One region of the Arthrobacter sp. 10T416 genome, then DNA from elsewhere that is predicted to be linked to it. Evidence: predicted binding sites of a transcription regulator. Region 1 holds the regulator's gene; the other holds the start of a gene.
What was found. The regulator HrcA, encoded in region 1, represses chaperone genes, less so after heat shock. The targets are predictions, from matches to a motif close to TTNGCACTCGNNNNNNNCGAGTGCNAA.

Region 2: a site for HrcA is predicted at 2,392-2,418, ahead of groL (chaperonin GroEL). Genes of this name have one in related genera too.

What each region holds. Positions count from the first base shown of each region.
Region 1 is NZ_JBFTHI010000001.1:420,125-423,768, reverse strand. It holds gene AC1DBE_RS01920 (DUF3097 domain-containing protein) at 1-716, opposite strand, end outside; gene hrcA (heat-inducible transcriptional repressor HrcA) at 944-1,957, shown strand; gene dnaJ (molecular chaperone DnaJ) at 2,037-3,164, shown strand; gene AC1DBE_RS01905 (16S rRNA (uracil(1498)-N(3))-methyltransferase) at 3,167-3,644, shown strand, end outside.
Region 2 is NZ_JBFTHI010000004.1:32,411-36,054, reverse strand. It holds gene AC1DBE_RS06590 (RNase H family protein) at 1-403, opposite strand, end outside; gene groL (chaperonin GroEL) at 570-2,207, opposite strand; gene AC1DBE_RS06580 (ABC transporter substrate-binding protein) at 2,505-3,644, opposite strand, start outside.

The DNA of each region.
Region 1 (3,644 bases):
AAGGCCGTCAGGATGCCGGTCTTCCAGTCCACGCCGCGCGGAATCACGGGCCACCGTTCAATGCCGAGGACCGCCGGCCTGATCGCCTGCCAGACGTCCACATACGGGTGGCCGACAATCAGGACGTTGCCGGCGGCACCCGGGGACGCCATCACGGCGTCGGCGATGCGGGATTCCTTCGAATCGGGGACCAAGTGGTCCACGAGGACGCCCAGGCGGCGACCGGGGCCGGGCCGGAAGTCCCGGACGGCGACGGCGAGGTCGTCAATGCCGTGCAGGGGTTCGACGACGATGCCCTCCACCCGCAGGTCATCGCCCCAGACTTTCTCAACGAGTTCGGCGTCGTGCTTGCCTTCCACCCAGATCCGGCTGGCCTTCGCCACCTGGGCGCGCTGCCCTTCGACGCGGACGGAACCGGACGCGGTCCGGACGCTCCGGGCGGGGCCGGCCGGGGCAGCCCGCGGGGCCGGCGGCATCAGCCGGATGGGCTGCCCCTCGAGCAGGAAACCGAAGCCCAGCCGGAAGGACCGCGACTTACCGCGCCGGTCCTCCAGGGCCACGACGTACATACCCCCGGATTTCTCCACCCGGGTCACGGCGCCGACCCAGCCGGACTGCACGTCCTCCAGCACCATTCCGCGTTCCACCGGGATCTCGGGCAGTTGGGCCTTGGCGGGCGCGGTGAGATCCTGCGCACCCCAGTTCTCGTACGACATCTGCTACACACTGCTTTGCACTCGGGAAATTCGGGGAAGGACCATGGGCGCGGCGCGTTGTCTGCCCGGAGACACGGTTCCCGGGGTTCACGCCCGCAGCGAATCCAATGCTAACAACGGCGCGACTCATATTAGACTGGTTAGCACTTAGGCATGTCGAGTGCTAACCGGGGGATTCAGGACCGGCCGGCACCGGCGAAGCGATACGTGTCGATTGGAGGTGGAGCGTGAGCGAGCCACGCAAACTCGAAGTGCTGCGCGCCATCGTCGAGGACTACGTCCACTCCCGCGAGCCCGTGGGGTCCAAAGCGTTGGTGGAGCGCCACCATTTGGGCGTTTCCAGCGCGACGATCCGCAATGACATGGCCGCACTGGAAGACGAGGGCCTGATCACGGCACCGCACACCAGTGCCGGCCGGATCCCAACGGACAAGGGTTACCGCCTGTTCGTGGATCAGATCTCTGCGGTCAAACCCCTGTCGCAGGCGGAGCGCCGGGCTATCCAGGCGCTCCTTGAGGGATCCGACGACCTCGACGACGTCCTTGACCGGACCGTGCGGCTGCTGTCGCAGCTGACCAACCAGGTGGCCGTGGTCCAGTACCCGCTGCTGAGCCGCGCCCGCGTCCGGCACATAGAGTTCGTGCTCCTGGCCCCGCGCAAAGTACTGACGGTGCTGATCGCGGACACCGGCAAGGTGGAACAGCGCGTGATCGACGTCGGACAGGACTTCGGCGACGACGCCCTGGCAGAGCTTCGTGCCCTGTTCCTCAATCGGCTCGCCGGGACGCGGTTGAGCCTGCTGCCGCAGTCGTTGCAGGCCGTGGTGGACAGCTGCCCGCCGGTGCGGCGCGGCCCCGCCCAGGCCCTGGCGCGGGGGCTGGAATCCCTGGCCGCCAGCAGCCGCGAGGAGCGGATGGTGATGGCCGGTACGGCCAATCTGGCGCGCTCCAACGTGGATTTCCCGCTCAGCATCGGTCCCGTCCTCGAGGCGCTGGAGGAGCAGGTAGTGATGCTGCGGCTGCTTAGCGACATGGCCCAGGACCCCCGCGGCGTCACCGTCAGCATCGGCCGGGAGAACCCCTACGACGGGTTGTCTGAAGCCTCCGTGGTTGCCACCGGCTACGGGCCGGACGCGACTGCCAAGGTAGGGGTCCTCGGCCCCACCCGAATGGACTATCCCACCACCATGGCCGCCGTGCGCGCGGTGGCCCGCTACCTGTCCCGGATCCTCGGCCCCTGACGGGCGGACCCGGTCACCACTTTGTTGCCTCTACCAGGCAGTGCCCCACTGGCAGTACAAAAAGGAAGAGATACACACTTTGAGCAGCCACTACGACGTTCTTGGAGTCTCCCGCGAAGCGACGGGCGAAGAGATCAAGAAGGCCTACCGCAAGCTTGCCCGGACCCTGCACCCGGACGTCAATCCCGGTGATGACGCCTCGGAGCGCTTCAAGGCGGTCACCCACGCCTACGAGGTCCTCTCCGACCCGCAGAAACGCCGCGTCTACGACACCACGGGCAACGAGAACGGGACGGACAACGGATTCGGCGGCGGCTACGCCGGCCAGGGCTTCGCGTTCCAGGACATCTTCGAGACGTTCTTCGGCGGGGCGGGCGGCCAGGGCGGTCCCGCGTCCCGGGTCCGGCGCGGCCAGGACGCCTTGATCAGCGTTCGGATCGACCTCCGGGACGCCGTGTTCGGCGTCAACAAGAAGCTGGAAGTGGACACGGCCGTCACTTGCCCCACGTGTGAGGGTTCCTGCTGCCGCGAGGGCAGCCACCCCGAACGCTGCGACATCTGCGGCGGAAGCGGCCAGGTCCAGCGCGCCGTGCGCTCCATCCTTGGCCAGGTCATGACCACGGCCCCGTGCGGAAGCTGCGAGGGCTTCGGCACCGTCATCAAGGACCCGTGCAACGAGTGCGCCGGCCAGGGCCGCATCCGCAGCCGCCGCTCCCTGACCGTGAAGGTCCCCGCCGGTGTGGCCACCGGCACCCGCATCCAGCTCTCCGGCCAGGGCGAGGCCGGTCCCGCCGGCGGCCCCGCGGGAGACCTGTACGTCGAGATCAGGGTCAACAGCGACTCCACCTACGTGCGCGAAGGCGATGACCTGCACGCCAGCCTGAACATCCCCATGACGGCCGCAGCCCTGGGCACCGAAGTGACCCTGGAAACCTTTGACGGCGAACAGGAGATCGACGTCAAGGCCGGGACCCAGTCCGGCGAGGTCATCACCCTCCGTGGCCTGGGTGTGACTCACCTGCGCGGCTACGGCCGTGGCGACCTGAAGGTCCACCTGCAGGTGGACACGCCCGGCAAACTCGACGCCGCCCAGGAGGACCTGCTCCGGCAGCTCGCCAAACTCCGCGGCGAGCAGTTCACCGAAGGCAAGCTCGCAGCCAGCGGCGGCGTGTTCGCAAAGCTGCGGGGACGGCTGGGTAACCTGTAGCAGTGAGCAACCCCGTCTTTTTCACCCCCGCAGGCACCCTGGACCAGCTGGTTCCCGGCGCGCACTTCGTCCTGGACGGCGCCGAGGCGCGCCATGCGGTGACGGTCAAGCGGCTGGCTGTGGGGGAGTCCGTTGACATCGCCGACGGCGCCGGGAAACGCATCACCGGCACCGTCACGGCCGTGGCGCCGCAGGAGCTGACGGTGGAGTGCGGTGCCCTGGCCGAGGAGCCACGGCCGGAGGTGCGGCTCGTGCTGGTGCAGGCCCTGGCCAAGGGCGACCGCGACGAACTCGCCGCGGAGACCGCGACCGAGCTGGGGATCGACGCCGTGATCCCCTGGCAGGCGGAGCGCTCGATCGTGCGGTGGAAACCCGAACGCGCAGCCAAAGCCCACGCTAAATGGCAGTCGGTGGTGACGGCCGCCGCGAAGCAGGCCCGGCGTGCCTGGATCCCGGAGGTCCGCGCCGCCGTGGACGCCA
Region 2 (3,644 bases), on a different contig from region 1:
GGGCACGGTCGTCCGCCGCCTCGTTGAGCTCGTGGCCGGCGTGCCCGCGGACCCATTCGAACGTGTACTTGCGCCCGGTGAGCGCCTGGTCGATCTCCTTGAGCAGCTCGACGTTGAGCACGGGTTTGCCGTCGGACTTCCGCCAGCCCTTGCGCTTCCAGCCCGGCATCCACTTGGTGACCGAGTTGATCACATACTGGCTGTCGCACAGGATGTGCAGGTGCTCGTCGGGGACATGTGCCGTGGCCCGGAACAGGTCCAGGACAGCCATCAGCTCACCCTGGTTGTTGGTCCCGTGCGGCCAGCCGCCGGCACGCCAGCAGTCATCGTCTACATACCAGGCCCAGCCGGCCGGGCCGGGATTTCCTAGGGCCGAACCGTCGGCCGCTGCTGTAATCGTCACTGCACCATCCTGCCAGACGGAAGCCGTCACCCCGCCCGGCCGGGCCGCCGATGCCCGCTGTTAACGCCGACGGCGGCCCCACCAGTAGTGGGACCGCCGTCGTCGAACGTGCCGTCGCTGACAGGAACCTGCCAGGCCAGGCGTTCAGGGCCTGAGGGCCGGGTGGTTAGAAACCGCCCATGCCGCCCATGCCGCCCATGTCGTCGCCGCCGCCCATCGGGGCGCCGGCCTTCTCGGGCTTGTCGGCCACAACGGCCTCGGTGGTGAGGAACAGACCGGCGATGGAGGCCGCGTTCTGCAGGGCAGAGCGGGTCACCTTGACCGGGTCGTTGATGCCGGCAGCCAGCAGGTCGACGTATTCGCCGGTGGCAGCGTTCAGGCCGTGACCGGCGGGCAGGCCGCGGACCTTGTCGACCACAACACCGGGCTCGAGGCCGGCGTTGAAGGCGATCTGCTTCAGCGGGGCGTCGATGGCTACGCGGACGATGTTCGCGCCGGTTGCCTCGTCACCTTCGAGCTGCAGGTTGGCGAACGCCTTGGCGCCGGCCTGGATCAGGGCCACGCCGCCGCCGGCGACGATGCCCTCTTCCACGGCAGCCTTGGCGTTGCGGACAGCGTCCTCAATGCGGTGCTTGCGTTCCTTGAGCTCAACTTCGGTTGCGGCACCGGCCTTGATGACTGCAACGCCGCCGGCCAGCTTGGCCAGGCGCTCCTGCAGCTTCTCGCGGTCGTAGTCGGAGTCGGAGTTTTCGATCTCGGCACGGATCTGGGAGACGCGGCCTGCGATCTGGTCGGCGTCGCCGGCACCTTCGACGATGGTGGTCTCGTCCTTGGTGACAACAACCTTGCGGGCCTTGCCCAGCAGTTCGAGTCCGGCGGTCTCAAGCTTGAGGCCGACTTCCTCGGAGATGACCTGGCCGCCGGTGAGGATGGCGATGTCGGCCAGCTGCGCCTTGCGGCGGTCGCCGAAGCCCGGTGCCTTGACGGCGACGGACTTGAAGGTGCCGCGGATCTTGTTGACGATCAGCGTGGCCAGGGCCTCGCCCTCGATGTCCTCGGCGATGATCAGCAGCGGCTTGTTGGACTGCATGACCTTTTCGAGGACAGCAACCAATTCCTTGACGTTGGAGATCTTGGAGTTGACGATCAGGATGTACGGGTCTTCAAGGACCGTTTCCTGGCGCTCGGCGTCAGTGACGAAGTACGCGGAAATGTAGCCCTTGTCGAAGCGCATGCCCTCGGTGAGCTCGAGCTCGAGGCCGAAGGTGTTCGACTCCTCGACGGTGATGACGCCTTCCTTGCCGACCTTGTCCAGGGCTTCGGCAATGAGTGCACCGATTTCGTTGTCACCGGCGGAGATGGACGCGGTGGCGGCGATCTCTTCCTTGGTTTCGATTTCCTTGGCGGAGGCCAGGAGTTCGGTGGTGACGGCCTCGACGGCCTTCTCGATGCCGCGCTTGAGGGACAGCGGGTCAGCGCCGGCCGCGACGTTGCGCAGGCCTTCCTTGACGAGCGCCTGGGCGAGCACGGTGGCCGTGGTGGTACCGTCACCGGCGACGTCGTCRGTCTTCTTGGCRACTTCCTTGACCAGCTCGGCGCCGATCTTCTCGTAGGGGTCGTCCAGTTCGATCTCCTTGGCGATGGAAACACCATCGTTGGTGATCGTGGGGGCGCCCCACTTCTTTTCGAGGACGACGTTGCGTCCACGCGGGCCGAGGGTGACCTTGACGGCGTCGGCGAGGATGTTCAGGCCCCGCTCAAGACCGCGGCGTGCCTCTTCATCAAATGCAATGATCTTGGCCATAACGGCAGTAGTCCTTTCGGGACAGTCGTTAAGAATGGACCTTCAGCTGCGGTGCCCGCGACGGACGATTCCTGCCCGGCAGCCTCTGTACGCCGCCGGGCCGGGGATCTCACCCCAGCCAGGTATTTCTCTCGCTCCCGGTCAGCCCGCCACCACGCCGCGACCGGCGGAACCGGGCGTCGGGTTAGCAGTCCATACGCGGGAGTGCTAACTCAATAATTAGCACTCCCCCGGGGAGAGTGCAAGCAGTGGGGGCGTGGAAGTCCGCCGTCGGGCGGCGCTCTTCGCTACGAGCGATCAGGAGCCGGTGCTGCGGGCCGTTTCGCTGCCGGTCATCGCGGCCTTGTTGTCCGCCCCGTAGGTGTAAACCATGTAGGCCGCGGCCGTAACGTCGCCGTTGCTGTCGAAGTTGATCGGCCCGGAGGCGCCGTCGTAGTCAGGTTGTTTGCCGGCGTGGAGGGCGGTGATGCAGTCCTGGTAGGACGCGCAGGCCGTCGCCGCGCCGGAGTTGCCGGCGTCCGGCGCTGTCCCGCCGGAGACGCTCACCAGTTTGGCGGCGATCGAGGCACCGGCGTCATCTTCGGCAGCGGCTGCGGCGAGGGCCGCGAGGTTGACGGCGTCGTAGGTCTCGGCCGCGAAGGCCATGTCCTTCAGGCCGGGGTCCACGGCCACCAGCGCGGCCTGGAAGTGCGCGGAGGGGAACGTGCCGGGGAGGATCCCGCGGGCGCCGTCCAGTGCCCTGGCGCCGAGGGCGTCACCGTATTGGTTGACTGCGCCGTCGCTGAGGATGAGTTTCTTGCCGGCCAGGCCGGCGTTGTTCAGTTCGGCGATGGCGCCCTGCGCGCCGCCACGGGCCACCAGGACGACGGCGTCCGGGGCGGCCGCCTTGGCAGCCGCGGCCGCCTGCTGGGCATGGCCGGCGGTGAACTCCGCGTCGACCGAGGTGCCGAGGCCGGCGCCTTTCGCCGCGGCCGCGACGGCCACGGACACCTCTTTGCCGTAGTCGCCTTCCTCGTGCACCACGGCGATGGTCTTGGCGCCCCCGTCCTTGGCGAGCTTGACCAGCACCGATGCCTGCGCAATGTCAGCGGCGGCGGTACGGAAGTAGTAGCCGTCGCTCTTGTATTTGCTCAGCCCGGGCGCGGTGTTCGCCGGGGAAATCATGGCCACCTTGGCGTGTGCCAGGACATCGATGGCGGCCGCCGCCCTGCTGGAGTCAGTGGGGCCGATGACGACGTCGGCCTTGGCCGCCACGAGAGTCTTGGCCTGGGCGGCGGTGTCTGTGCCGACCGATGCCGGGAGCAGTTCCACCGGGCGTCCCTTGTGTCCTCCGGCCGCGTTGATCTCCTTGACGGCCAGCTTGGCCGCGGCCAGCTGGGGGGCGTTGAGGAAGTCCTGGGGGCCGGTGTTGTCCAGGATCAGGCCGATCCGCAGTGT